Regions from separate parts of the Pseudomonas sp. NPDC089392 genome, predicted to be linked through region 1. Evidence: predicted binding sites of a transcription regulator. Region 1 holds the regulator's gene; the other holds the start of a gene.

Region 1 (14,695 bases):
AACCACCAGGCTCAGCTCGTGCAGCGCCTCGCCCATGCGCACGGTACCGTTCTGGTAGTCGTCCAGGCGTTTGGCCAGGTCCTTGATGCGCTGGTCACGCAGGGCATCGCCTTCGGCCTGCTGCGCGGCCAGTTCGCGCTGGCGTTTGCTGTAGTTGAGGAAGAACCACAGGCTCAGCGCCCAGACCAGCGCCAGGAAGATGACAGCAACCTGTAGGATCAACTCAGATGTTCTCCAGCTCGGACCACTCTTCCTCGGTCATCATCTTGTCCAGCTCGACCAGGATCAGCAGTTCGCCATTCTTGTTGCACACGCCCTGGATGAACTTGGCCGACTCTTCGTTGCCCACGTTCGGCGCGGTCTCGATTTCAGATTGGCGCAGGTACACCACCTCGGCCACGCTGTCGACCAGGATACCGACCACTTGCTTGTCGGCCTCGATGATGACGATACGGGTGTTGTCGGTGACTTCGGTCGGCATCAAGCCAAAGCGCTGGCGGGTGTCGATCACCGTCACCACGTTGCCGCGCAGATTGATGATGCCCAGCACGTAGCTTGGCGCACCCGGCACCGGGGCGATCTCGGTGTAGCGCAGCACTTCCTGCACCTGCATCACATTGATGCCGTAGGACTCATTGTCCAAGCGGAAGGTAACCCACTGCAGGATCGGATCTTCGGAACCTTGTGCAGACGACTTTTTCATTCCCCTAGCCCTCTAAATCCGCTGTTACGCGGTTGTGTTCTGTGTCATTTCTGTTTGGCATGCAGCTGCTTGACCGCGCCACTGGCGATCAGCTCGGCCAAAGCGGCAACGTCGAGCAGTGCACACATGTGTTCGATCACCGTGCCGGCCAGCCACGGGCGCTGGCCACGCTGGCTGCGCCACTTGATCTCGGACGGGTCCAGGCGCAGCGAGCGGCTGACCTGGTGCACGGCCAGCCCCCATTCGTAGCCCTGCACGGAAATCACGTATTGCAGGCCCTGGCGAAAATCATCGCGGTAACGGTCGGGCATTACCCAACGCGCGGTGTCCAGTACTTTCAGGTTGCCGGCCTGGCAGGTCAGGATGCCGAGAAACCAGTCGGGCTGGCCGAACAGCGGCGTCAGCTCCTGGCCCGCCAGGTTGTAGATCGAGCCCAGGCACACCAGCGGTACTGCCAGGGTCAGGCCGGCGACATCGAACAGCAGGCATTCGAACGGCTCGGCGGCCCAGGCCGGGCGACCATCGTCGGTGGCCGGCGGCAGCGCCTGGCTGGGGGCTGGCAGGTGCACATCCACCAGCGGCACTGCCGGCTCCACGACGGGTTGCTCAACGGGTTGCTCGACCAGTACCGGGATGCTGGCCTCAGCGACCACTTGCTGCTCGACCACCGTCACCACCGGCGCTTCCACTGGCATCACGCTGGGCAGCACCGCCAGCTTGGGCTCGGCGAAAGGCCGTGGGGCAGCACTGGCGGGGGCTTGGGCGGGCGCAGGCTTGGCCGCCTGCCGGGCATCACGCGCCTGCTCCTCGCGAACGGCATTGGCGAACTCGTCCGCCGCTGCCGGCGGCTCGAACAGCTCTTCGGCCTCGGTAGCCTCCTGCAGCAGGCCATCGAGGTACGATTGCAGGGCCAGTTGTGGCCGGGTGCTGGTTTGCCGGGTCTGGGTCATCAGGCCACCTGTACTGCAGTTTTGTAAGTCAGCAGGTGCTTGAGCAGCGCCCGGTAGGCAACCAACCCACGGCTCTTGCTGTCGAACTGCGAAGGCGTGACACCCTTGCGGCTGGCATCGCGCAGGCGCGTATCCACCGGGATGTAGCCCTGCCACACTTGCTGGCCGTAGCTGTCACGCAGTTGCTTGAGCGTGCCCAGGGAGGCCTGGGTACGGCGGTCGAACAGGGTCGGCACGATCTGGTAAGGCAGCGCCTGCTTGCGCGAGCGGTTGACCATGGCCAGGGTACCGACCATGCGTTCCAGGCCCTTGACCGCAAGGAATTCGGTTTGCACCGGAATCACCAGCTGCTGGCTGGCGGCTAGGGCATTGACCATCAGCACACCGAGCAAGGGCGGGCTGTCGATCAGGGCAAAGTCGAAATCCTGCCACAGCTGCGCCAGACTCTTGGCGATCACCAGGCCCAGGCCATTCTGCCCCGGCGACTGGCGCTCCAGCACCGCCAGCGCGGTGCTCGACGGCAGCAGCGAGATGCGCTCGTCACTGGTGGGCAACAGCAATTGCCCGGGCAAGCCCTCGGGCACCACGCCCTTGTGCAGGAACAGGTCGTAGCAGCTGTGCTCCAGGGCATCCGGGTTGTGCCCGAAATAGCTGGTCATCGAGCCGTGCGGGTCGAGGTCGACGACGACCACGCGCTTGCCGGCCTCGGCCAGCAGGCCGGCCAGGGCGATGGTAGTGGTGGTCTTGCCGACGCCACCTTTTTGATTGGCTACTGCCCAGACTCTCATCAAGCAAACTCTATGTATTGATTTGGCAGGGACACTGTAGAAACAACTATTTGAAAGCTTGCCCGATCCCTGTGGGAGCGGGTTTACCCGCGAACACCGGCAAAGCCGGTGCCATACACCGAGTCGCCTTCTTCGCGGGTGAACCCGCTCCCACAAGGGCCAGCGGTAAACCCTCGAATCCATTACCCAGTGACAGAGAATTGACGAGTTACTGCCCCGCCACCGTTGCTGGCGTTGCCGGTGCACTTTGTGTGCCAGCCCGGCGCAATGCGGCATCCGGGGTGGCATTGGCGCTGCCCGAGCCGGTCAGGCTGCGGCGCACTTCCAGGTTACGGGAAATCACCAGCACCACCCGGCGGTTACGCGCACGGCCGTCGGCAGTGTCGTTGCTGGCCACTGGCTGATACTCGCCGTAACCCACGGACGCCATGCGCGCCGGGTTGACCCCTTCCATGGCCAGCAGGCGCACGATGCTCGCCGCACGCGCCGACGACAACTCCCAGTTGGTCGGGTACTGCGCTGTGCGAATCGGCAGGTTGTCGGTGAACCCTTCGACATGCACCGGGTTGGCGAACGGCTTGAGGATACCGGCCACCTTCGCGATGATGGCAAATGCCTTGTCGCTGGGCATGGCATCGCCACTGCCAAACAGCAGCGACGAGTTGAGCTCGATTTCGATCCACAGCTCGTTGCCGCGCACGGTCATCTGGTCACTCTTGATCAGGTCGCCAAAGGCATCGCGTACGTCATCGCTGATGGTTTTCAGCGGGTCGACATTGGTCGCCGCCAGGCCCGCCTCGGTCTGCTCGCTGTCTTTGACCAGTGGCTCGGCCGGGCGCACGCTCAGTGGCTGCTCGTCGCCGATGGGGATCGGCTTGACGGCGCGCTCAGGGTCGTTGAACACCCCCAGCAAGGCCTGCGAGATGACCTTGTACTTGCCCTCGTTGATCGAGGAAATCGAGTACATCACCACGAAAAAGGCGAACAACAAGGTAATGAAGTCGGCGTACGACACCAGCCAGCGTTCGTGGTTTTCGTGTTCCTCGGTATGGCGACGGCGACGCATGGGTTACTCCATGAAGCCTTGCAGCTTCAACTCGATCGAGCGCGGGTTCTCACCCTCGGCAATCGACAGCAGGCCTTCGAGCAGCATTTCGCGGTAGCGCGACTGGCGCATGACAATGGCCTTGAGCTTGTTGGCCACCGGCAGTAGCACCAGGTTGGCGCTGGCCACGCCGTAGATGGTGGCGACGAAGGCCACGGCAATGCCGTTACCCAGCTGCGACGGGTCGGCCAGGTTGCCCATCACGTGGATCAGGCCCATTACCGCACCGATGATGCCAATGGTCGGCGCGTAGCCACCCATGCTTTCGAACACCTTGGCAGCCTGGATATCGCGCCCTTCCTGGGTCAGGAAGTCGACTTCAAGGATGCTGCGGATGGCTTCTGGCTCGGCGCCGTCCACCAGCAACTGCAGGCCTTTGCGCGCATAAGGGTCCGGCTCGCTATCGGCTACCCCTTCCAGGCCCAGCAGGCCTTCCTTGCGCGCGGTCAGGCTCCAGTTCACGACGCGGTCGATGCCGCCCGCCAGGTCGACCCGTGGCGGGAACAGGATCCAGCGCAAAATCTGCAAGGCACGCTTGAACGACGACAGCGGCGCCTGCAGCAACGCCGCCGCCAAGGTGCCGCCCAGCACGATCAGCGCCGCCGGGCCATTGACCAAGGCACCCACATGGCCGCCTTCGAGAAAGTTGCCACCGACGATGGCAACAAAGGCGAGGATCAAGCCGATCAGGCTGAGCACGTCCATCAGACGCAGGCCTCCACCAGGTGCTTGCCGATTTCGTCCAGGCTGTACACCGCATCGGCCAGGTTGGCTTTGACGATGGCCATGGGCATGCCATAGATCACGCAGCTGGCTTCATCCTGGGCCCACACCGTGCTGCCGCCCTGCTTGAGCAGGCGCGCGCCTTCGCGGCCATCGGCGCCCATGCCGGTAAGCACCACCGACAGCACCTTGTCGCCGTACGACTTGGCCGCCGACCCGAAGGTGATGTCCACGCACGGCTTGTAGTTCAGGCGCTCGTCACCGGGCAGGATCTTCACCGTGCCACGGCCGTCGATCATCATCTGCTTGCCACCCGGGGCCAGCAGGGCCAGGCCTGGGCGCAGCATGTCGCCGTCCTCGGCCTCCTTGACGTTGATCCGGCACAGCTTGTCCAGGCGTTCGGCAAACGCCTTGGTGAACGCTGCCGGCATGTGCTGGATCAGCACGATCGGCGCCGGGAAGTTGGCCGGCAACTGGGTCAGCACCCGCTGCAGGGCGACCGGGCCACCGGTGGAGGTGCCGATGGCCACCAGCTTGTAAGGCTTGCGCTTGGGTGCCGGCGAATGCGCTGGCGCCGCTGCCTGTGCCGGCACACGGGCAGGCACGGGCGGGCGCGCCGCTGCCGGGCTGCTGAAACTGCTGGCCGGTGCGTGGCTGCTGGCGGGCGCAGGCGCAGCAACCGGCGCGTGGCTGGCGTAGCTGCCGAAACGGCGGTTGCTGCGGGAAATGGTATGCACCTTCTCGCACAGCAACTGCTTGACCTTGTCGGGGTTGCGCGAGATGTCCTCGAAGTTTTTCGGCAGGTAATCCACCGCACCGGCATCCAGCGCATCCAGGGTGACGCGCGCGCCTTCGTGGGTCAGCGAGGAGAACATCAACACCGGCGTCGGGCAGCGCTGCATGATGTGCCGCACTGCGGTGATGCCATCCATCATGGGCATTTCGTAGTCCATGGTAATGACATCGGGCTTGAGCGCCAGCGCCTGGTCGATTGCTTCCTTGCCGTTGGTCGCGGTACCCACTACCTGGATCGTCGGATCCGCCGAGAGGATTTCCGAGACGCGGCGGCGGAAGAAACCGGAATCATCCACCACCAGGACCTTGACTGCCATAAACACTCCATTAGGCGGCGCAACCCGCCAGGGTGCGCCACCGAAATCAAATACGCCGCGCGGCGTAACGCTTGAGCATGCTCGGGACGTCGAGAATCAACGCGATGCGACCGTCGCCGGTGATGGTGGCCCCGGACATGCCCGGGGTGCCCTGCAGCATCTTGCCCAGCGGCTTGATTACCACTTCTTCCTGGCCCACCAGTTGATCGACGACAAAGCCGATGCGCTGGGTGCCGACCGACAGGATCACCACGTGGCCCTCGTGCTGCTCTTCATGCACCTGGCCCTGTACCAGCCAGCGCTTGAGGTAGAACAGCGGCAGCGCCTTGTCGCGCACGATCACCACTTCCTGGCCGTCGACCACGTTGGTGCGCGACAGGTCGAGGTGGAAGATCTCGTTGACGTTGACCAGCGGGAAGGCAAACGCCTGGTTGCCCAGCATCACCATCAGGGTGGGCATGATCGCCAGGGTCAGCGGCACCTTGATGACGATCTTCGAGCCCTGGCCCTTGGCCGAGTAGATGTTGATCGAGCCGTTGAGCTGGGAGATCTTGGTCTTCACCACGTCCATGCCCACGCCACGGCCAGACACGTCAGAGATCTCGGTCTTGGTCGAGAAGCCCGGGGCAAAGATCAGGTTGTAGCAGTCCGATTCGCTCAGGCGCTCGGCGGCGTCCTTGTCCATCAGGCCCTTTTCCACGGCCTTGGCGCGCAGGATGTTGGGGTCCATGCCCTTGCCGTCGTCCGAGATCGACAGCAGGATGTGGTCGCCTTCCTGTTCCGCCGACAGCACCACGCGGCCGGTGCGGGCCTTGCCAGCGGCGTCACGCTCATCTGGCATCTCGATACCATGGTCGACAGCGTTGCGCACCAGGTGCACCAGCGGGTCGGCCAGGGCTTCGACCAGGTTCTTGTCGAGGTCAGTCTCTTCGCCGACCAGTTCCAGGTTGATCTCTTTCTTCAGCTGGCGGGCCAGGTCACGGACCAGGCGCGGGAAGCGGCCGAAGACTTTCTTGATCGGCTGCATGCGGGTTTTCATCACCGCGGTCTGCAGGTCGGCGGTGACCACGTCGAGGTTGGACACGGCCTTGGACATAGCCTCGTCGCCGCTGTTCAGGCCCAGGCGCACCAGGCGGTTACGCACCAGCACCAGTTCGCCGACCATGTTCATGATCTCGTCCAGACGCGCGGTATCGACACGCACGGTGGTTTCCGCTTCGCTGACCGCGTGTTTGTCGGCAGCCGGGGCCGGCGTGCGCGGGACCGCAGCAGGTTTGCTGACAGGCGCTGGCGCGGCAGCTGGCTTGGCCACCGGCTGGCTTTCAGCCTTGGCGGCAGCCGGTGCTTGCACCTTGGCCGCAGGCGGGGCTTCGACGGCGGCAACGTCGCCACCGAACTTGCCCTTGCCGTGCAACTGGTCCAGCAGGGCCTCGAATTCGTGCTCGCTGATTTCGTCGCTGGCGGCGCTGGCCGCTACGGCGGTGTCAGCCGCAACTGGCTCCGGTGCCTTGAAGGCTGGCAAGGCGTCTGCCTGGAAGGTGCCCTTGCCATGCAGCTGGTCGAGCAACGATTCGAATTCGGCGTCGGTAATTTCGTCGCTGACCACTTCGGCGCTGACGGTGGCTGATGGCGCGACAACTTCGGCACTGAACTGGCCTTTGCCGTGCAACTGGTCGAGCAGCGACTCGAACTCGGCGTCGGTGATTTCATCACCTGCACCGGTCACGGTTTCGCCCTGCATCTGCTCGTCGGCCGCGGCTTGTGCCTTGACCGCATCCAGCGAATCGAGCAACTGCTCGAATTCGCTGTCAGTAATGTCCTGATGCTGTTCTTCGGCCGGGGCCTGGGCCGCAACCGGCACCTCGGCAACCGGCTCCGCTGCTGCAGCAACTTCGGCCTCAGCACCGCCAGGTTCGGCCAGGCGCGACAAAGCCGCCAGCAATTCTGGGGTGGCCGGGGTCACTTCACCACGCTCGCGCACCTGGCCAAACATGTTGTTGACCGTGTCCAGTGCTTCGAGCACCACATCCATCAATTCCGCGTCGACCCGGCGCTCACCTTTGCGCAGGACGTCGAATACGTTTTCGGCGATATGGCAGCACTCCACCAGCTCGTTCAGCTGAAGGAAGCCGGCGCCCCCTTTTACAGTGTGGAAACCGCGAAAGATCGCATTGAGCAGGTCAGCATCATCGGGCCGGCTTTCCAGCTCGACCAGTTGCTCGGACAGTTGCTCAAGAATTTCGCCGGCTTCTACCAGGAAATCCTGAAGGATTTCTTCATCGGCGCCGAAGCTCATCAAACGTGCTCCTTAAAAACCCAGGCTGGACAGCAGATCATCGACATCGTCCTGACCGGACACAACGTCTTCACGCTTATCGGCATGAATCTGCGGACCTTCACCCCGAGTCGGATGTTTTTCTCGATCTTTTTCTGCGCGCAGTTGATCGTGGTCATGTTGTATGCCGGCGAAACGGTCGACCTGGCTGGCCATCAGCACCAGCTTGAGCAGGTTGCTTTCCACTTCGGTCACCAACGCGGTGACGCGCTTGATCACCTGGCCAGTCAGGTCCTGATAGTCCTGGGCCAGCAGAATGTCGTTAAGGTGGCCGGCAACCTTGCGATTACCTGCGGCGCTGTGCGTCAGGAAACTGTCGACGCGCTTGACCAGGTCACGAAACTCCGGCGCCGCCACTTCGCGGCGCATGAAGCGCTGCCAGTCGGTGCTCAGGGCCTTGGCTTCGCTGGCCAGGTCATTGAGCACCGGGGTGCTTTCTTCGACCAGGTCCATGGTGCGGTTGGCCGCGCCCTCGGTCAGCTTGACCACATACGACAGGCGTTCGGTGGCGTCGGTAATCTGCGACACCTCCTCGGCCTGCGGCATGGTCGGGTCGATCTGGAAGCTGACAATGGCACTGTGCAGCTCGCGGGTGAGCTTGCCGACTTCCTGGTACAGGCCGCGGTCACGGGTCTGGTTCAGCTCGTGAATCAGCTGCACCGCCTCGCCGAAACGGCCCCGCTCCAGGCTCTCGACCAACTCCTGGGCATGCTTCTTCAGGGTCGATTCGAACTCGCCCAAAGACGTTTGTGATGAATCCATGGCGCGCCCCCTGACGTGACTCAGCCGTTGACGCGTTCGAAGATCTTCTCGATCTTTTCTTTGAGCACCTGGGCGGTGAACGGCTTGACCACGTAACCATTGACGCCGGCCTGGGCCGCCTCAATGATCTGGTCGCGTTTGGCTTCGGCAGTCACCATCAGTACCGGCATGGTTTTCAGTTTTTCGCTGGCACGCACCTTACGCAGCAGGTCGATGCCGGACATGCCCGGCATGTTCCAGTCGGTCACCAGGAAGTCGTAGTGGCCGTTCTCCAGCATCGGCAGCGCCGTGGTGCCGTCGTCGGCTTCGTCCGTGTTAGTGAAGCCCAGGTCACGCAACAGGTTCTTGATGATCCGCCGCATCGTCGAAAAGTCGTCAACGATGAGGATTTTCATGTTCTTGTCCAATTAGACCTCCAAGCAGTCTCAAACGCGCTCGCCCTGGCGAGCACGCACTCATTCAATTCGGTACAACGTGAAACGGCTATGTGCTACGGGCCGGGCTCAGCGTGCCCGCCATTCCCCCAGGCGGCTGCGCAGGCGCGCGGCACACTGGCTGTGCAACTGGCTGACCCGCGACTCGCTGACCCCAAGCACCTCACCGATTTCCTTGAGGTTCAGCTCTTCGTCGTAGTACAGCGCCAGCACCAGGCGTTCACGCTCCGGCAGGTTGGCAATGGCCTCGGTCAGGGCAACCTGGAAGCGCTCGTCTTCCAGGCCACGTGCAGGCTCGACCTGGCCACTGGCGCCATCCTCATGCAGCCCTTCATGTTCGCCGTCCTGCAACAGGTCGTCGAAACTGAACAGGCGGCTGCCCAAGGTATCGTTCAAGATCCCGTAGTAATCATCGAGACTCAATTGGAGTTCGGCAGCAACTTCATGATCTTTAGCGTCACGGCCGGTTCTGGCTTCAACTGCACGCATGGCGTCACTGACCATGCGGGTGTTGCGGTGCACCGAACGCGGCGCCCAGTCGCCCTTGCGCACTTCATCGAGCATGGCCCCGCGAATGCGGATGCCGGCGTAGGTTTCAAAGCTGGCGCCCTTGCTGGCGTCGTATTTGTTGGCCACTTCAAGCAGCCCGATCATGCCCGCCTGGATCAGGTCTTCGACCTGAACGTTGGCCGGCAGCCGTGCCAGCAGGTGGTAGGCAATGCGCTTGACCAGCGGCGCATAGCGCTCAATCAGCTCGTACTGGGCGTCTTTCGCCGCCCGGCTGTACATCTTGAAGCCGCTGGCATTCATAGCACGGGACCCGCGCTGGTGGGTTGCACCAGGCGCTCGACAAAGAACTCCAGGTGGCCGCGCGGGTTGGCCGGCAGCGGCCAGCTGTCGACCTTCTGGGCAATCGCCTTGAAGGCCAGCGCGCACTTGGAACGCGGGAAGGCTTCGTACACAGCCCGCTGTTTCTGCACCGCCTTGCGCACGCACTCGTCGTACGGCACGGCGCCCACGTACTGCAGGGCAACGTCAAGGAAGCGGTCGGTGACCTTGGTCAGCTTGGCGAACAGGTTGCGCCCTTCCTGCGGGCTCTGCGCCATGTTGGCCAGCACGCGGAAGCGGTTCATGCCGTAGTCGCGGTTGAGCAGCTTGATCAGGGCGTAGGCATCGGTGATCGAGGTGGGTTCGTCGCACACCACCAGCAGCACTTCCTGGGCGGCGCGAACGAAGCTGACTACCGAGTCACCGATACCCGCAGCGGTGTCGATCACCAGTACGTCGAGGTTGTCGCCAATGTCGCTGAACGCCTGGATCAGCCCGGCATGCTGCGCCGGGGCCAGGTGCACCATGCTCTGGGTGCCCGAGGCTGCCGGCACGATGCGCACGCCGCCGGGCCCCTGCAGCATCACGTCACGCAGCTCGCAGCGCCCTTCGATGACATCGGCCAGGGTTCGTTTGGGGGTGAGGCCCAGCAACACGTCGACATTGGCCAGGCCCAGGTCGGCGTCAAGCAGCATGACCCTGCGGCCAAGCTCGGCCAGCGCCAGGGACAGGTTCACTGAAACGTTAGTCTTGCCGACGCCACCTTTGCCACCGGTTACGGCGATCACCTGTACGGGATGCATGCTACCCATGTCTGTTCTTTACCTTGTCTCGCTGGGACTCAGGCCACACGTAGGGCAATTCTGCGTACCCCTTGGCATAGCTACCTTGCATACGCTTCATCATCAACCCGCTCGCCGTGGGTTGTGATAGAGATCAGCGAACATGTCGGCCATGGCCTCTTCGCTGGGCTCGTCCTGCTGCTGCACATTCACCGCGCGCGTCACCAGCTGGTGCCCCCGTGGCAAGTGCAGGTCGTCAGGAATGCGCGGCCCATCGGTCAGGTAGGCCACTGGCAGTTCATGACTGATGGCAAGGCTCAGCACATCGCCAAGGCTTGCCGTTTCATCGAGTTTGGTCAGGATGCACCCGGCCAGGCCACAGCGCTTGTAGCTGTGATAGGCGGCGGTCAGCACCTGCTTCTGGCTGGTGGTGGCCAACACCAGGTAGTTCTTCGCGGCAATGCCACGCCCGGCCAGGGTTTCCAGCTGCATGCGCAGGGCCGGGTCGCTGGCCTGCAGGCCGGCGGTATCGATCAGCACCACGCGCTTGCGCAGCAGTGGCTCCAGCGCCGCCGCCAACGACTGGCCTGGGTCGACGTAGGTTACTGGTACATTGAGGATGCGCCCCAGCGTCTTGAGCTGCTCCTGGGCGCCAATACGGAAGCTGTCCATGCTCACCAGCGCCAGGTTCTGCGCGCCGTACTTGAGCACATAGCGGGCGGCCAGCTTGGCCAGCGTCGTGGTCTTGCCCATGCCGGCAGGGCCGACCATGGCGATCACCCCGCCCTCTTCGATCGGCTCGACCTCAGGGATTTCGATCATCCGCGCCAGGTGCGCCAGCAACATGCGCCAGGCTTGGCGTGGTTCTTCGATCTCACAGGTCAGGTCCAGCAGCTCGCGGGCAATCGGCCCGGACAGGCCGATGCGCTGCAGGCGGCGCCAGAGGTTGGCCTGCTGCGGCTTGCTGCCCTGCAGCTGGGTCCAGGCCAGCGAGCCAAGCTGCACTTCCAGCAGCTCGCGCAGGCCCGACAGCTCGGAACGCATGGCGTCGAACAGGCGCGGGTCGACCGGCGCCGGCGCAACTGCGGCAGTGGCCTCGGGGGCATCGACGTGCGGTTCGATCAGCGGCTCGGCGGCGGTCAGCGACTGCCCGGCAAACAATTGGCGGTTGTTGTCGCTGCTGTCCTGGCGGTGGTCCAGTTCGGCCTGGGCGGTGGCGATGCGCGTGTGGGTCTTGCGCAGCTCTTCTTCCAGCTCGGCGTTGGGCACACGCGGGGCCAGGGCGGACAGCTTGTAGTCCAGCGCAGCCGTCAGTTCGACACCACCGGCAATGCGGCGGTTGCCAATGATCGCGGCATCGGCGCCCAGCTCATCACGGACCAGTTTCATGGCCTGACGCATATCGGCGGCGAAAAATCGCTTAACTTGCATTATCCACTACCTCAGCCGTTAGGGCCCACGGTGGCAACGATGGTGACTTGCTTGTTGTCAGGTATTTCCTGATACGCCAGAACATGCAAATTCGGTACAGCCAGGCGACCGAAACGCGACAGCATGGCGCGGATCGGGCCGGCCGTCAGGAGGATGGCCGGCTGGCCCTGCATCTCCTGGCGCTGGGCCGCCTCGATCAGCGAACGCTGCAGCTTCTCGGCCATGCTCGGCTCCAGAAGAACACCGTCTTCCTGACCTTGCCCGGCCCTTTGCAGACTATTCAGCAAAATCTGTTCCAACCTTGGCTCCAGGGTAATCACTGGCAGCTCCGACTCAACGCCGACAATGCTTTGCACGATGGCGCGACACAATCCGACGCGCACCGTGGCCACCAGCGCGGCGGTATCTTGACTCTTGCCGGCGCTGTTCGCGATAGCTTCGGCGATGCTGCGAATATCACGTACTGGCACTTGTTCCGACAACAGCGCTTGCAGCACCTTCAGCAGGCCCGACAAGGAAATGACACCCGGCACCAGCTCTTCTGCAAGTTTAGGCGATGCCTTGGCCAACACCTGCAACAGTTGCTGGACCTCTTCGTGGCCGATCAGCTCGTGGCAGTGCTTCTGCAGGATCTGGTTGAGGTGGGTGGCCACCACGGTGCTGGCATCTACGACGGTATAGCCCAGCGACTGCGCCTGGGAGCGCTGGCCGACATCGATCCACACCGCCTCCAGGCCAAACGCCGGGTCACGCGCGGCAATGCCGTTGAGGGTGCCGAACACCTGCCCCGGGTTGATCGCCAGCTCCCGGTCCGGGTAAATCTCCGCCTCGGCCAAAATCACCCCCATCAGGGTCAGGCGATAAGCGCTGGGCTGCAGGTCGAGGTTGTCGCGAATGTGCACGGTGGGCATGAGGAAGCCCAGGTCCTGGGACAGCTTCTTGCGCACGCCCTTGATCCGCGCCAGCAACTGGCCGCCCTGGTTGCGGTCGACCAGCGGGATCAGCCGGTAGCCGACCTCCAGGCCAATCATGTCGATGGGGGTCACGTCGTCCCAGCCCAGCTCCTTGGTCTCCTGCGCGCGCTGTGGCGAAGGCAGCAGGTCTTGCTGGCGCTGCGCCTCCTGCAGTGCCTGGGCCTTGGCCTTCTGCTGTTTTTTCCACACCAGGTAAGCCCCGCCGCCGGCCAGCAGACCCAAGCCGATGAAGGCGACGTGCGGCATGCCCGGGACCAGGCCCATGACAATCATCAACGCCGCCGACACGGCCAGCGCCTTGGGCGAATCGAACATCTGCCGGTTGATCAGCTTGCCCATGTCCTCGGAGCCCGAGGCGCGGGTGACCATGATCGCGGCGGCGGTGGACAGCAGCAGTGATGGCAATTGCGCCACCAAACCGTCACCGATGGTCAGCAAAGCGTACACCTTGCCGGCATCGCCGAAGCTCATGCCGTGCTGCAGCATGCCGATCAGCATGCCGCCGATCAGGTTGATGAACAGGATCAGCAAGCCGGCAATGGCGTCACCGCGGACGAACTTGCTGGCACCGTCCATCGAGCCGTAGAACTCGGCCTCCTGGGCCACCTCGGCACGGCGGTGCTTGGCCTGGGCCTGATCGATCAGGCCGGCGTTGAGGTCGGCGTCGATGGCCATCTGCTTGCCGGGCATGGCATCCAGGGTGAAACGCGCGCTCACTTCCGAGATACGCCCGGCACCCTTGGTCACCACCACGAAGTTGATGATCATCAGTATGGCGAACACCACCCCGCCGACCACGTAGTTACCGCCGATCACCACTTCGCCGAAGGCCTGGATCACTTTACCGGCGGCGCCATGGCCTTCCTGGCCATGCAGCATCACAACCCGGGTAGACGCCACGTTGAGGGCCAGGCGCAACAGTGTAGCCACCAGCAAGATGGTGGGGAACGCGGCGAAGTCGAGCGGGCGCAGTGCGTACACGCACACCAGCAGGACCACGATCGACAAGGCGATGTTGAAGGTGAAGAACACGTCGAGCAGGAACGGCGGTATGGGCAACATCATCATTGCCAACATCACCAGCAGCAACAGCGGCACACCCAGGTTGCCCCGGCCGAGCCCGGCCAGGTTGTTACGGGCGTTGCTGATTAACTGAGTGCGATCCACCGCGAGTCCTCTTGATGCAAAACTTTGACGCCCACGGGGCGCCTGGCGCTGGCTTTGCAAGAAGCTTTCCAACTTTGCCTGGCGGGGGATTTATGTTGCCTGTACCGGCCCTTTCGCGGGTGAACCCGCTCCCACAGGTACGGCACCGCCCTTGAAAGCGGTGAGACTCCTGTGGGAGCGGGTTTACCCGCGAAGAGGCCAGCAGCCCCGGCACAAGGCCAACTGATGCTGCGCTGGCCGAGCAGAAACTCAGCTGGCCTGTACCGGCCCTTTCGCGGGCTCGCCCGCGAAAGGGCCAGAAGCCCTGGCACAAGGTCAACTGTCGCGGCGTAGGTCCGGCGGAATCGGCAGGTCTTCTTTCAACGGCTCCGGCCGTTTGCCCTTACCCGCGCGGTACTGGCGGATCTGGAACACATAGGCCAGCACCTGCGCCACCGCCAGGTACAGGCCGGCGGGGATTTCCTGCTCGATTTCGGTGGAGTAGTAGATCGCCCGCGCCAGCGCTGGCGACTCGAGGACCTGGATCTTGTGCTCCGCGCCAATTTCACGAATTTTCAAAGCCATGAAATCCGTACCCTTGGCCAGCAACAGCGGCGCCGCC
Region 2 (15,074 bases), on a different contig from region 1:
CGCGGGAAATGGCGCAGTTGCTGAACGTTAATCGCAAGACGGTAATCCTTGCCTATGAGGAAGCCGAAACCAAAGGCTGGCTGCAAAGCGTGCAGCGCCGGGGCACCTTTGTCAGCCAGCAGGTAGCGGCTGCTACCCAGGTCATCCCCGCAGCCTTGCAGCCTTTCGCGCTGGCGCTGCCAGAGGAGCCCGCCGTTGCCTACTTTGCGGCCAACGAGCAGGCTGCAGCGCAACAGGGGCGGCCGGGTGCGTTGTTTTTCGACAACGGCGCCTGTGACCACCGCCTGTTGCCACAGGCGGTTCTGCACCGCTACTACCGCAATGCCTTGCGCAGCAGCTTCACCAGCAACAGCGTGCGCCACGGCAGCGAATGCAGCAGCCTCTACCTGAGCACTGCCCTGGCCGACATGCTGCGGCACAACCGCAGCCTGAACGTTGGCGCCGAGCATATCTGCCTGACTCAAGGGGTGCAGATGTCGCTGTCGCTGGTGGCCAGCGTGTTGCTTAAACCGGGTGATGTGGTGCTGGTCGAGCGCCTCAGTTACCCGCCTGCGTGGGAGATTTTCCGCCAGCTGGGTGCGACGCTGGTCACCGTGGACCTGGACCATGAGGGTTGCCGGGTCGATCAGATCGATGCCCTGTGCCGGCAACATAAGGTGCGGATGATGTACATCACGCCGCATCACCAATTTCCGACCACCGTCAGCCTGCCCGCCGGGCGCCGGCAGCAGTTGCTGGAGCGGGCGCGTCAGCATGGCTTCTGCCTGGTCGAGGAAGACTACGACTACGAATACCACTTTGCCGGGCGGCCCTACCTGCCTTTGGCCAGCGACCGTCAGCAGCGGCATGTGATCTATATCGGGACAATGTCCAAGCCCTTGGGTAGTACGTTTCGATGCAGCTACATCGTCGCGCCGCCCGAGGTGACCGCTGTGTTGGAGCGCCGGGCGACGCTGACCCTGGGGCAGGGCGATGCAGTGATGCACAGGATGCTCGCCGACCTTATCAATGAGGGTGAGCTGAAGAAGCACTTGCGCCGGGTCAACCGCGAGTACCGGCGGCGCCGCGAGACCTTGCTGGAATGTTTGCGCGAAGGGTTTGGTGAGCAGATAAGCGTGCGTGAGCCGGAGGGCGGGCTGGCGCTGTGGGTTAGGTTTGACGAGGCGATCAATGTCGATCAGCTGGTCGACAGGGCGCTGGCAATGGACCTGGTGGTGCGCAGCGGGCGGCAGTTTTCGCCGTTTGGTCATGCCGAGAATGCCTTGCGCCTGGGGTTTGCTTCGCTGGATGCGGATGAAATCCGGTTGGCAACTCAGCGCCTCGTGCAGGCTGCGCGGAGGTGATTTCACCCTCCATGTGTGAGCAATTGCCTTTGCTGTGTGCACTGGCCTCATCGCCGGCAAGCCAGCTCCCACAGGTATTGCACAGGGCTTGAGGCCGATACGGTCGAGGTGGGGCTGGCTTGCCGGCGATGGGTCGCAAAGCGGCCCCTGTCTTGAGCAGGTTACTGGCGCCGCCACACCTCGCCTTGCTCGCTGACCACCCACGGCCTGTCAGCCGCATCCACCAGCACCCCGCCCACCCAACGTTGCACAGGGCTGTGATCAAGCCAGTGCTGCTTGCCTGCCAACACCTGCTCGGCAAGCGCAGTCAACCGCAACGGCCGTTGCGCCCAGGCCTCGCCTGGGCCTTCCAGCAGCAGCGGCTGTGGCGCATGGATCAGCGGTTGCAGCAGAACATGGAACATCATGTCACCCAGGTAAGGCAGCGGGTCATCCTGCATCATCAACTGGCCAAACACGCGCCCGGCCGGTAGCTCGCCGCGCGCCGCCAGCACGCGCAGCAGCAGGCGTTCGGTAAGGCTCAAACCGTCAGTTGCCCCAGGCAGCTCCTGCAGCTGGCGCGCCAATGCCCGGCCCAGCAATGGCAACGCAGAGTGCTGTCGGCCAGCGAGGCTGGCCCAGGCCTGCGGATCGGCTGCGGTGTAGGCTGCCCATACCTGGCGGGCCAGGGCCAGTGCGTCCTCACCCAGCGCTCGCCGTTGTGGCCACAGCCAGGCGAGTAGGTCGGGGGCCAGCTGACCGATGCCAATGAAGCGCTCGATACCGGGCACCTGATCAATTTCAATCAGCTCCAGCCGGCGCGGCAGGCAGGGCAGGCTGGCAAGCACACGGATCAGGAACAGCTGGTCGTAAGCGTCGGCCTCGCACCACAGCACTAGCTGGCTGTCACTGTTCAACCCGGCCAGTGCCGCCTGCTGCGCTGCCTGGCGTGGTGCAACGTCCTGGGCTGCGAGGTTGAACGCCTGCTGCACATAGGCGCCGCGCACCTGCCAGTACTGTTGTTCGGGCAGTGCTGGTACCGGCCCCATGACCATCGGGTCGTCGAACATCTGGAAAGCGCCAGCAAAGCCGGCGGTGTGCAAACTGTGGGCGATGTCGTTGCCGCAGCGCCAATGTTGTACCGCGGCCTCGCCATCGGCGGTGAAGCCGGGGTGGTGCGCGGCAAAGGCCACGGCATCGGCATGGGCCTTGAGCTTGGGCCAGCTGGCAAAGCCGGCCTCGCGGGCCACCAGCCATTGGGTATCGGCAAGCCGGTAGTCGGGGCCGGGCAGGCCGAGCGCGCGCAACTGCGCGCGGGCGTCGTCGGCCTCGTGGTTTTTCAGTGCGCTCAGCAGGCGCTTGGCGCGTTTGCGCAAGGCGGGCAGGTCGAGCAGGCCGTGGTGGCGGGATGCATTTATGGCGGGCATGCCAACTCCTTATGGGCTCGGTCCGCCGACAAGCCGGGAGCTGGTATGAAAATGTGATGACGCATGGCTCGGGCAACCCCTTTGCGCGGACCGCAGGCGCAGCCAGCGCCCTGGCGCCGACTTTAACGGGCAAGGCATCGGGTGGCAAACGATAGTTTTCCCAAGCGGCATTGCCAAGCGCAACCACTGGCGTCAGTGCGCAGCCGTTGGCAGCATGCCTGTGCGCTGGGCGTTGTGCGCGGCCTCTATCAGTTGCAGGTTGCGATTGCGCAAGGCGTGGTTGCCACCGACCCGCAGGTTGGAGCGCAGCGCCAGGGTTTCGGCTTGCTCATACTGCCCTTGCTGAAGGCGCAGCACGCCAAGGTAGTGCAACGTTGCCGGGTTGTTCGGCTGTATGTGCAGCGCGCGCTCCAGGGTGGCCGCGGCCTGGTCCAGCTGCCCGTCGGCATACTGTTGCGAGGCCGTTTCGATCAGTACGGTCGAGGCATTGTTGCTGCGTGTCGGCGTGTAGCGCTCGCCAGCCAGTGCGCCTTGTGCCGTGATTGCGCTGAACAACAAGAGCAAAGCTGAAAAAACAGGTGTGCTGGGCATCGACGGTAGACTCGACAGGGCTTGGGCAAGCTTCTGGCTGGAGGGGGGGATGCTATCGACCGAAGCGGGGCGTTGAAGTTCCCGCTTGGGCCACTTGTTGCCTGCCCCCTGTCTCTGGTCGGCAACATCTGTTCGGTTACCGCCCATAACTGCCTCCTTGCGCCTCAAGCCTGCGCCAGTACCTCCGATAGCAGCACACCCACCGTCGAATCATCGACCAGAAGTGGTGCCAACAAGGAGTACTGCCCGCATGCTTGCCAACCTGAAGATCCGTACCGGAATGTTCTGGGTGCTGTCGCTGTTTACCCTCACCCTGCTGTTTTCCAGTATCAGTGCCTGGCGGGCCGCGGTGGGCAGTGACCAGCAGATCACCGAACTGGACCAGACCGCGCGCCAATCGGACCGGTTGAACAATGCCTTGCTGATGGCGATTCGCTCCAGCGCCAATGTGTCCTCGGGCTTCATCGAGCAATTGGGCGGCAACGACGAGAGTGCCAGCAAGCGCATGGCAATGTCGGTCGAGCTGATTGACAAGAGCCAGCAGTTGGTCGACGCATTTGTCGAAAACGCTCATGAACCTGCCCTGCACGCGCTGGCAACCGAGTTGCAGGCCACTTACAGCGAGTACGCCAAGGCAGTCGCCGGGCAGCGTGAGGCGACACGCCAGCGCTCGCTTGAGCAGTATTTCAAGGTCAACACCGACGCTGGCAACGCCATGGGCCGGCTGCAGGCGCTGCGCCAGCAACTGGTTGGCACTTTGAGCGAACGTGGCCAGCAGATCATGCTGGAATCCGACCGGCGCCTGGCCCGTGCCCAGCTGCTGAGCCTGGGGCTGCTGGGCGCGACGCTGCTGCTGGCAGCGCTGTGCTGGGCCTTCATTGCCCAGCGCGTCTTGCACCCGTTGCGCGAAGCCGGCCGGCACTTTCAGCGTATTGCCGGCGGCGACCTGAGCGTACCGGTGCAGGGGCAGGGCAGTAATGAGATCGGCCAACTGTTCCATGAACTTGAGCGCATGCAGCAGAGCCAGCGCGATACCCTGGGGCAAATCAGCAGCTGTGCCAGGCAACTGGACGCAGCCGCCAGCGCGTTGAACACGGTCACCGAAGAAAGCGCCAACAACCTGCGCCAGCAGGGCCAGGAACTGGAGCAGGCCGCCACTGCCGTCACCGAAATGACCACTGCCGTTGAGGAAGTCGCGCGCAATGCCATCACCACCTCGCAGACCACCAGTGAATCCAACCAGCTGGCCGCGCAAAGCCGTCGGCAAGTCAGCGACAACATCGACGGCACCGAGGCCATGACCCGCGAGATTCAAACCAGCAGCGCACACCTGCAGCAACTGGTGGGGCAGGTGCGGGATATCGGCAAGGTGTTGGAAGTGATCCGTTCGGTGTCCGAGCAAACCAACCTGCTGGCGCTCAATGCCGCCATCGAGGCCGCCCGTGCGGGCGAAGCCGGGCGTGGCTTTGCAGTGGTGGCGGACGAAGTGCGCACGCTGGCCTACCGCACGCAACAATCAACCCAGGAAATCGAGCAGATGATCGGCCGCGTGCAAGCGGGCACCGAAGCGGCGGTGGCCTCGATGCAGGCCAGCACCAACCGCGCCCAGTCGACACTGGATGTGACCCTTGCCTCGGGGCAGGTGCTGGAAGGCATCTACAGTGCAATTGGCGAGATCAACGAGCGCAACCTGGTGATCGCCAGTGCGGCCGAAGAGCAGGCCCAGGTGGCGCGGGAGGTGGACCGTAACTTGCTGAATATCCGTGAGCTGTCGAGCTATTCGGCGGCGGGGGCGCAGCAGACCAGTGAGGCGAGCAAGGCGATGGCGGGGCTGGTGGGTGAGATGACGGCGTTGGTGGGGCGGTTCAGGGTTTGAGGTGGGCGCAACGGCCTTTACGTCACCGCCAACCCCTCGGTGCCGCTCGAGGATGCCAAACTCGACATCAAGACTGTCGTGTTTGCCTTTGCCAGGTCCCTGGAAGTCGCGGGTCGTTCGGCCAAGTTCGATGTGGTCGTGCCTGAGACCAGGTTGTCTGGCACTGCGCTGTTCGCTGGCCAGCCCGTGGAGCGAGAGGTCGACCCAAGGGTGCGTTTTTCGGTCAACCTGTATGGCGCCCCTGCGCTGTCCTTGGCCGAGTTCCCCAGCTACCAGCAGGATGTGATCATCGGCACCAGCCTTGCGGTCACGGCGCCGCTTGGCCAGTACGACTCCAGCAGGCTGGTCAACCTTGGCAACAATCGCTGGTCATTCAAGCCTGACATCGGTGTTTCCAAGCGTCTGGGGCCGGTGACCCTGGAGCTGTCGGGGGGCAGATACCCTGTAGGAGCGGGTTCACCCGCGAAGAATCCAACGCGGTATATGCCACCGGCACTGCCGGTGTTAGCTCGGCTGCGCCGCCAGGCTGTTGCTAACGTTGCGCCCCAGCACCAGTACCGTGACAAAGCCGCAGCCCACCAGCGCCGTGGCCAGGCTCAACAGCACTGCGGTGCCCATATGGTCGACCACCTGCCCGCCAAAGAACGAGCCCAGTGCAATGATCACCTGGAACATGGCCACGAACAGCGGCATGCCACGTTCGACATCCTTGGGCGCCACGACAAACATCCAGATATTGGCGCAGGCCGGGAATGCGCCGAAGGCAAAGCCCCACAGCGCGATCAGCATCGCGGCGCCGGTCATGCCGGTGGCAAAGTGCGGGAACAGGGCGGTGCTCACAGCAATCATGAACGCTACCAGCATCAAGGTGTGGCGCACGCTGCGGTTGGCCGCGAAGCCGGCGAAAATGTTGCCCATGAACCCGGCCACGCCATACAGCAGCAACAAGGAGCCAATCGTAGGCCCATCAAAGCCGGCATTCTGTTTGAAGAACGGTGCAACATAGGTGTAGGCGGCAAAGTGTGCCAGGCCGATCAGCAAGACGGCGATCAACCCGACCCGCGCTTGCGGGTTGATGAACAAAGCCGGCAGGTCGCTGACGCGAATGGCCTTTTCCGGCAACAGTCGCGGCAGCAGGAATACCTGCGCTAGCAGCACGGGCACCCCCACCAGTGCGGTGACCAGGAAGGTCATGCGCCAGCCCATCAGGCCACTCAGCCAGGTGCCCACCGGCACGCCCACAACCGTGGCCAGCGTTACCCCGGCCATGATGATCGAGTTGGCCTTGGCGACGCCCATGCCATCAGGCGCCAGGCGGCCGCTGAGGGCGATGGCGGTCGCCCAGAAGCCGCCGATACTCACACCCAGCAGCACGCGGCCGACTAGCAACAGGTTGAAGTCGCCGGCGTAGGCCACGATGGCGTTGGCGATGATCATGATCAGCGTCAGGCCAATCAGCAGGTAGCGCCGGTCCAGTGCACCTACGCCCACGGAAATCAAAGGCGCGGCCAGCGCAGCCATGATGCCGGGCAGGGTCACCATCAAGCCGGCAAGGCCGGCACTGATGCCGAGGTCGCTGGCGACGTCGTTGAGCACGCCCACCGGCAGGAATTCACTGGTGACCAGGGCAAAGGCACCCACGGCGACCGAGAGGATTGCCAGCCACTGCTGCGTGACACTCTGTTGGCTATGTTCGGGAAGGCCGCGAGGGGCCTGGCGGTTGCTTGGCATGGGTTCGGTTCCATGAGAGGTGTCGCCTGTAGCAGGCGCAGGAGCGGGGGAGATTTGCAGGCGATTATAGGGACGGCCCTGCCAGGCCAACAGGCGAGCCGCTTGATAGTAAACATCAGCGCAATCGATGAAACACCTTGGGTAGAGCGCTTGCTATCAGCCCCCTGCAGGATCACGGCAACGGCGGAGGGCACAGATCGAGCGCCGCGCGGGCGGCGCTCGATCTCGAAGGCGCTGATGCTTCAGCCAAACACTTGCAGATCACTCGGCGCCAGGTTCGACACCCCGTTTATCACGGTGATTGCCACTGCGTTGCCGTTGGCAGCACCGTCGGCATCGTAATACAGCGTGTGATTGTCCTGGTTGAAGATCAACTGCGCGCCTGTGGTTTCCTGTGCGGCTCCGGTGACGTTGGCCAAGGTATCGGCGATCGATTGGCCATGCAGGTCGAACACGCCTGCGGCAAGGGCAACCACGTCGCTGCCGGGGGAGAAGTCCGTGATTACGTCAGGCTGGGTACCTGGAAGTTGGGCGAACTGGAAGGTGTCGTTGCCGGCCCCGCCGGTGAACACGTCGATGGCTGAGGTGCTTTCAAGCGTATTGTCGGTGCTGTCTCCGGTGACAGGGTTGGTTGGGGGGGCATCGGCACTGCTTGTTATGGTGAGGTCAGGGCGAGTAATCGCCGTGAAGTCATCAATAGCGAATGACGCTCCGCCATCATGTATTTCGACTTTAGAAATTGAAAAACCACTGGACGTTACAGACAGGAAGGTGTTTGCCGGGGCGTTAGCTGGAAGCAGCGCTTGGCCGACCAGGTTATTGTTAGTGTCATAAGCGAATATTCCGACATCAGCGGGGCCAGTGACATAGGCTGACACTGTTTTTATATCGGCGCTCGACAAGTTGAATGTCATGAGCCCACCAGGTGAATAGGCCACTTGAGATCCTGAGTGAGAGGTGAGTCCCAAAAGCGCAGCATTAATTGAATTCGCGCCATGGACAAGGACGCCCTGAGCTTGAAACTGATTGGTGATGGCTACTTCGTCGGCAAGGTTGTCAAAGTTAAGATGCGTGGTTGTGCCAATGCCTACTTCGCGAGCCAGGGTGTTGCCCGCAATATCTTCAATTGCCAGTGTTGCACTGACTTTGCCCGCTTGAAAGCCTGACAGATTCACCACACCGTCGTGCCCCAGGGCCTCGTGACCTGCGCCGTCGCGGAAGGTAAGGACTGCTGTTGCATCCGTATCCAGGCCGGACAACACGTAAGCAACGGCTGCTTTCTCCGTTGCGTCGATGTTGAGGTCCGGGAAGCTCACGTCCGCTGGCTGATCCGTATCGGCGCTGACATCCAGGTTGTAATCATGGCCTACGCCCGCCAGCATGTTGCCGCTTGTGTCGATAACGCGCACGTCTAGCCTGTCATGCCAAGAGACAAGGCCGATCAACGCCGTCCATGCATGGTTATCCGGGGACACTACTGCATCAACCCACGTATTGCCGCCATCAGCGGTTACTTGAAGCTTCTCACCGTCGTGAAGTACATCCGTGTAAGTGCCATTGACTGTCTGAACGGGCAAGCGGGTAATGAAATCGTTTGCCAAGCCTGTGTCATCGCTCAGGAACGTAACGGTAGCCAAAGCCGTCGGCCCTTCAGGTACCGCCTGCAGGTCGAGGTTTGCCGAAGTCGTGGTGTCATTCACGCCATCGGTGATCACTACGCTGAACGCTATGGCGCCATTGCGATTGGCGACGGGGTTGAAGGTCCAGCTGTTGTCGTTGTTGTAGACCAGGCTGCCATCTGCCGGGTCGACACTCAGGCTTTTCACGCTTGGCGCATGGCCGCTGTCAGAGGCATTGGCCAACAGTTGCGATGCAGTGATGACATAACTCGTGTCTTCGGTTCCGGCAGGCAGCGTCACTGGGCCAGTGATCAAGGGGCTTATGGTGTCGAGTTGCAGCTGGGTGCCGGTACCTGTAGCGGTATTACCGAAAGCGTCGGTAGCGGTGACCGTTACCGATATCGGGCCGTCGCTCAACCCGGACAGATTGGCACTGCCGTTGTTGCCTGTAACGGAATGGCTGCCATCGCTAAAGGTAACGATGGCCACGGCATCACCATCGAGGCCGGTGATGGTGTAGGGCACTGATGTTTTCAGGGCTGCGCCGACAGTGGCGTCATTAACGGTAACTGACAAAGGTAAATCCCGATCAGCTGAACTGTCCAACAGCAGGGTAGGTGTTACCGATGCCTGATAAGTAAGTGTATCCAATGCAATGGGCGAGCCTCCGCCGTCTATAGTAATTCGGCTGATCGGCAGAGCATTTGATGTTAGTGATGTAAGTAAATTGCTTCCTTGCGGAATAGATGTTTGTGCCAAGACTTGACCGTTAGCATTGTAGGCGGTGATTGTTGCGCCTGCATCGGAGCTAATATATGAATTGATTTTGATGATGTTGCCGATGCCTGTAGAGAAGCTAATGTCAATTAACCCCTCGTCGCTATATGCCAATTGAGCGCCTGACTGGGCGGGGAGGCCGGGCTGGCTTTGTATAACTATTGGCGAGGAAAAAATCACTCCAGCATACTGAGTGCCGACAGAAGAACCTGTTGGGAGGTTGTCGAATGTTAACGTTGTCTGCGCGCCTCCGCCTCCTCCTACAATTACCCCAGTGGTGAATGTATTTCCTGCTATATCAGTTGCCGTGATTAATGCGCCGACCGGCCCATCCTCGAACCCCGAGAGGTCGACAACGCCGTTGACACCCACGGCCTCATGCCCACTTTGATCGCGGAACACCACCGTGGCAGTGGCATCAGGATCGAGGCCTTGAATGCTATAGCTAACGGCATGTTTTTCCGCCGCGTTGATTTGATTGTCCGGTACGGTCAGCCGAAGATCATTGCCACTGTCCGCGGTGACGTCATACAGATAACTGTGCCGAAAACCGGACTGGACCTGGCCCAGATCATTGATTGTTCGCACCCGCAGCAGGTTATCGCCCTCGGACAACACCACCCCTACAGCACTCCAGGTGTGTTGCACGGGATCTACCGCGGCGGCTACCCAGGTTTGACCCTCGTCCGCTGTCACCTCGATCCGCTCGCCACCAGCCAGGCTTCCAGTGAACGTGCCTGATACCGTTTGCACCGCCTCCCGAGTGACGAAATCCCCAACGATGCCAGTGTCATTGCTGAGCGCCGTCACCGTTGCTACTGCCGTGGGCGCAACGGTCACCGCAGCCTTGAGCTGCGCGGTGTTCCAGGTCAGGCCATTGTCGAAGCGCACCCGGTCTATCTCGTTGTCGCTACCCAGGTAGAACCCTTTCACGGTCAATGTCGCGCCCGTGGCGATCACCTGCATCTGCAAATCGTTCGACAGGCGCACGAAGCGCACCTGGTTGCTGTTCAGGCCAACCAGTTGCAAGGTATCGACGTCTTTAGCGGCACCACCACTGTTGTCGATCTGGTCGTTGCCATAATTCTGGCCATAGACGTAGGTGTCGTTGCCGCGCCGCCCAGCCAGTACATCGTTGCCGGCACCACCGTCGAGGCGGTTGTTGCCGCTGTTGCCGGTCAGCAGGTTGTCCAGGCTGTTACCGGTGCCATCGAGGTTGCCGCTACCGGTGAGTTCAAGGTTCTCGAGGTTGGCGCCCAAGGTGTAGTTGAGTGAACTGCGCACGGTGTCGGTGCCGGCGGCAAGCCCTTCGCTGACCGTGTCGCCGGCCTGGTCGACGATAAAGATGTCATCACCCGCGCCGCCTGCCAGGGTATCGTTACCCGCGCCGCCATCGAGGATGTCATTGCCGTCGTCGCCATTGAGGCGATCATTGCCAGCGCCGCCGAGCAGCACATCATTGCCAGCACCGCCGTTCAGCACATCGTTGCCCGCAGCGCCATCGAGGCGGTTGTTGCCGCTGTTGCCGGTGAGGGTGTTGTCCAGGGCGTTGCCAACCCCGTCGAGGTTGCCGCTGCCGGTCAGGTTCAGGCGTTCAACGTTGCTGCCCAGGGTGTAGTTGATGCTAGCGCGCACCAAGTCATCACCGGCTGCGGCGGCCTCGACCACCACATCGCCAGCGGCGTCCACCACATAGGTGTCATTGCCCTGTCCGCCCTCCATGCGGTCGTTGCCGGTACCCCCATCCAGCGTGTCGTTGCCAAAGTTGCCGAACAACTGATCGTTACCGCCCAGCCCGAACAAGGTGTCGTCAGTGGGGTTGCCATTGATGACGTCTGCGCCTTCGGTAGGGGTGACAGGCAGGTAATACAGGTTCGCCAGTGCTTCCTTGACGCCCCAGCGGGTGCCGTCGGCAAACACGATGCCGTCAATGGCATGGTCGGCATCGACGAAGCATTGCCTGACCGTGAGGGTTTCGCCGCTGGCCAGTACGCTGAGCACCAGATCATTACCTATGCGGGTCAGGCGGATCTGGCTGGCCGTGAGGTTGGTCAACTGGATGAGGTCGACGTCTTTGTTGTTGCCGCCCGAGTTGTCGATTACGTCGTTGCCATAGCCGCGCCCGTAGCGGTAGGTGTCGTTGCCGGTGCCGCCGATCAACAGGTCGTTGCCAGCTCCGCCATCGAGAATATCGTTGCCTCCCAGCCCAATCAGGGTGTCGGCCGTGGCACCCCCTGTCAGCGTGTTGGCACCGCCGGTGCCGATGATGGTCGCCATCTGGGAAACCCTCGTGAGTGCCCTGGGAAAGGGGGCCAGGGCATTCAGAAAAGTTTAGCTGCTGGCCTTGGGCAGGCCTCACGGTATGGGCTGAATGCAGCAGCCGCCCGTCGTCCCATGTCACCTGGCCAGCGGGTGATCTTGCTTATTCAGGCACGACACCCCCCAGTAAGCGCAGCCGCGAACGTTTCTGGCGTGGGGCTTTCCTGCCAGGTTGGCACATCGTCCGGCAAGACCAGCCAAGGCTGCTTGTGCTTTACCCAGATATGCGCGACGGGGCGGAGCGAGGAACGTTCATGCAGGGTGCCAGCCCTGAGTACCCACAGCCTCGGTGCGGCGGAGGTGGTGTTGTACATTCGGGTATGGCAGGTGGCGCACAGGTAATGCCGAGCATGCTGCCCTTGTTGTTCATAGTGGTATTCGACCGTGGGGCCGGTAAGCGTGAATGCGCCCTCCGGTAGCAGGGCATGCAGCGCGAAGCCGCCGCCGCTCCATGCTTGGCAATGTTGGCAATGGCAGGCGTAGACCGCCAACTGCGGTGTGGTTGGCGAGTGATAAGTCACTGCGCCGCAACGGCATTCACCGGCAAGTTTCATGGTTGTGTTTTTCCGTAGTTACGCCTGGAGCGCTTGATTGATGAGACAGGTTTCAGTAAAGGATGCGGTAGATCCTGCTTGATTGAAACTGATCAAAGATGCCTACCTGCTCATAGGAAATGTATGAACGCCCCGCAACTACAGTGGGAAACCCAACGGGTTTTCCTGGCCGTCCTTCGAACTGGCAGCCTTTCTGCCGCCGCCCGTGCCTTGGGTATTGCCCAGGCTACGGCACGGCGCCGGGTCGACGCGCTGGAGCACAGCGTCGGTACCAGCCTGTTTGTCCGCTCACCGGCGGGCTTGATGCCGACCGACACGGCCAGGGAACTGGTCGCGCATGCCGAGTCCATGGCGCTGGCCGCTGAAGCCTTCGCCCGTGCTGCCTCGGCCCAGGCCAGTGTGGCTGGCGGTACCGTGCGCGTCACCGCCAGCCAACTGCTGGGTGTCGAGGTGCTGCCACCAATGCTGCGAACGCTGCGTGAGGAGAGCCCCGAGCTGGCCGTGGAGCTAAGCGTTTCGAACCGGATGGAAGACCTGGCATTGCAGGAGGCCGATGTAGCGGTGCGTATTCGTCGCCCCAGCGAGGCGATGGTGGTTACGCGGCATGTGGGGGACTTGCGGGTGGGGCTGTACGCAACCCAAGCGTTGCTGGAGGAGAAAGGCAGCCCTCAAACCCTTGCTGACCTGCACCGTTACCCGTTGATTGGCCCAGACCGCAACCTGACAGAGCTGGCGTTCCTGGCGCAGCAGGGCCTGGCCTGTAGCCCGCCGAGCAGCGTTATTCGTACCGACTGCCATCTGGCTCAATTCGCCGCGCTCAGGGCGGGGCTCGGCATTGGCGTTTGTGCTAGCCAGTTGGCCAGGCAGCACGGGCTGGTGCACGTGCTGCCCGATGAGGTCGGTTTCCGCGTCGATATCTGGGTTGCCATGCACCATGATCTTCGGCGGGTAAAGCGGGTTGCGCAGGTTTTCGATGGGTTGTCGCAGGCGCTGCAGCGGTATCTGGAGGTGGGTTAGCCAGCCTACCTCCAAGCTACCCGGCAGCGCCCTCGATACGCCCTGCAACCTATGGCGAAACCAGCACGTCACACTGCGATTCGTTCAGTACATGCTTGGTGACGCTGCCAACCAACAGCTCTTCCAGCGCGCTCGCACCCTGCTTGCCGACCACTATCAGGTCACACTCCAGCTCCTGTTCCTGCTCGGCAATACGCCAGCCAGGGTCGCCATGCACCACCATTTGCCGGGCATCGGCCACGCCGGCAGCCTCGCTCAATTCGGCCAATTGTTTCACTGCATCCTTGCGGATGACATTGCGGTAGTGGGTGAGGGTGTCGTGGTCGATGTGGGCGAAGCGCATGCTGCCTTCGAAGGGGGCTTCGTACACATGCAGCAGAATGATCTCGGCCTGCGGCGCAATCGCCTTGGCCAGCTTGATGGCACGCAGCGACACAGGTGAAAAATCGACTGGAACCAGCACGGTGCGGTAGGCATCGCGGGGGGCCGGCTTGACCACCAGCAAAGGGCAGGGCATGCGGTTGAGCATTTTCTGCACGGTAGAGCCCAGCAGCAGGCGCCGCGCCACGCTCTGGCCCTTGGCCCCGCACACCAGCAGGCTGCTGCGCTTGTCCTGCACTACCCGGGTGATTTCCGTGGTCACCGAGCCGTTGGCCACTTGCACGCCAGCGGAAATGTCATAGCGCTGGAACAGCAAGGCAGCCAGTGCGTGCAGTTTTTCGCCGGCAGTATCCAGTACCCGCTTCAGCAGGTCGTCATCAGGCACCACCAACTGCTTGAGGCGCTCGAAGGGTGCTGGGTTGGCAACGTAGAGCAGGTCCAGTGAGGCCTGTTGCGCCTTGCTCAGGTATGCAGCACGTTCTGCTGCGTTGCGCGCAAAGGGCGACAAGTCGGTGGCTACCAGGATGTGTTTCAGCGGGCTCATGTGGGGCTCCTTATCCAGTTCATTCCTTGCTTGCAGCCATCGTCTCGTGAACCTGCGACAGCGGCTTGATGTGCGTCAATGGAGTGAAGGTGGCGAGGCGGATCACGTCGGCAATAGCACGCGCAATACCCCTGTCACGACAATAGCAAACACCACCACCGGCAGGATGGAGAACCGCGACGCCGCGTACACGGTAAGCCCTAGCGCAACCAGGTCGGCCGGGTGCCCGGAAACGAACTTGGGGGCGATCACGGCAATCAGCACGCAGCCGGGTGCGGCGTTCAGCACCTGGGTCAGTTGCGGCCCCAGCGTACGGTTGCGCAACAGCAAAAAGCCCAGTGCACGGGTCAGGTAGGTGACCACGGCCATGCCTACAATGGTGACCAGCGTAGCGATGTCGATCATGGCTTGGCCCACAGGTAGGCCGTCACCAGGCCGGCCACGGTGCCGGCAAGCACGTACCAGCCACCGGGGATCAGCAGGTAGAACAGCGCTGCGGTGACCAGGCTGAACAGCCAGGGCAGGGCGGCGTGCACGCCTTTCCACATGCCTTTGAGCAGCACCAGGAAGACCGCAGCGAAGGCCATGTCGAAGCCATAGCTGCGCAGGTCGCCGAGTAGCGGCCCGACCTGCGCGCCAAGGCTGGTGAAGGTGACCCAGGTGGCCCACAGGCACAGCGAAACACCCATGAAGTAACGCAGGCTGAAAGCACCGCGCTGGCGCGCGTCGGCCAGGCCCATGGCCCAGCTCTCGTCACACATGAAGAACAGGGCGCCCAGCGCCTTTGGCAGCGGCAGGTGGCGCAGGTACGGCGCCAGGGTCGCGCCCATCAGCAGGTGGCGGCTGTTGACCAGCAGGGTCATGGCGACGATCACCAGGATTGCCGGCGGCGAAGTCCACAGCTCGATGGCGGCGA

The links. The regulator FliA, encoded in region 1, starts transcription of late flagellar genes. The targets are predictions, from matches to a motif close to CTAAAGTTTNNNNNNNNNNNGCCGNTAA.
Region 2: ACIP1G_RS08560 (methyl-accepting chemotaxis protein) is a predicted target of FliA. The motif match lies at 3,504-3,531, and genes of this name have one in related genera.

What each region holds. Positions count from the first base shown of each region.
Region 1 is NZ_JBIVIF010000058.1:5,443-20,137, reverse strand. Features, by position in the region: gene ACIP1G_RS29285 (DUF2802 domain-containing protein) at 1-222, opposite strand, end outside; gene ACIP1G_RS29280 (chemotaxis protein CheW) at 224-703, opposite strand; gene ACIP1G_RS29275 (CheW domain-containing protein) at 748-1,653, opposite strand; gene ACIP1G_RS29270 (ParA family protein) at 1,653-2,441, opposite strand; gene motD (flagellar motor protein MotD) at 2,650-3,507, opposite strand; gene ACIP1G_RS29260 (flagellar motor protein) at 3,511-4,251, opposite strand; gene ACIP1G_RS29255 (chemotaxis response regulator protein-glutamate methylesterase) at 4,251-5,381, opposite strand; gene ACIP1G_RS29250 (chemotaxis protein CheA) at 5,428-7,677, opposite strand; gene ACIP1G_RS29245 (protein phosphatase CheZ) at 7,690-8,478, opposite strand; gene ACIP1G_RS29240 (chemotaxis response regulator CheY) at 8,499-8,873, opposite strand; gene fliA (RNA polymerase sigma factor FliA) at 8,982-9,722, opposite strand; gene fleN (flagellar synthesis regulator FleN) at 9,719-10,552, opposite strand; gene flhF (flagellar biosynthesis protein FlhF) at 10,646-11,953, opposite strand; gene flhA (flagellar biosynthesis protein FlhA) at 11,965-14,094, opposite strand; gene flhB (flagellar biosynthesis protein FlhB) at 14,410-14,695, opposite strand, start outside.
Region 2 is NZ_JBIVIF010000006.1:122,789-137,862, reverse strand. Features, by position in the region: gene ACIP1G_RS08575 (PLP-dependent aminotransferase family protein) at 1-1,343, shown strand, start outside; gene ACIP1G_RS08570 (DUF1835 domain-containing protein) at 1,505-2,749, opposite strand; gene ACIP1G_RS08565 (tetratricopeptide repeat protein) at 2,942-3,304, opposite strand; gene ACIP1G_RS08560 (methyl-accepting chemotaxis protein) at 3,591-5,216, shown strand; partial or broken gene ACIP1G_RS08555 (transporter) at 5,256-5,558, shown strand; gene ACIP1G_RS08550 (MFS transporter) at 5,721-6,947, opposite strand; gene ACIP1G_RS08545 (cadherin-like domain-containing protein) at 7,190-11,620, opposite strand; gene ACIP1G_RS08540 (GFA family protein) at 11,770-12,216, opposite strand; gene ACIP1G_RS08535 (LysR family transcriptional regulator) at 12,340-13,233, shown strand; gene ACIP1G_RS08530 (universal stress protein) at 13,283-14,158, opposite strand; gene ACIP1G_RS08525 (AzlD family protein) at 14,261-14,563, opposite strand; gene ACIP1G_RS08520 (AzlC family ABC transporter permease) at 14,560-15,074, opposite strand, start outside.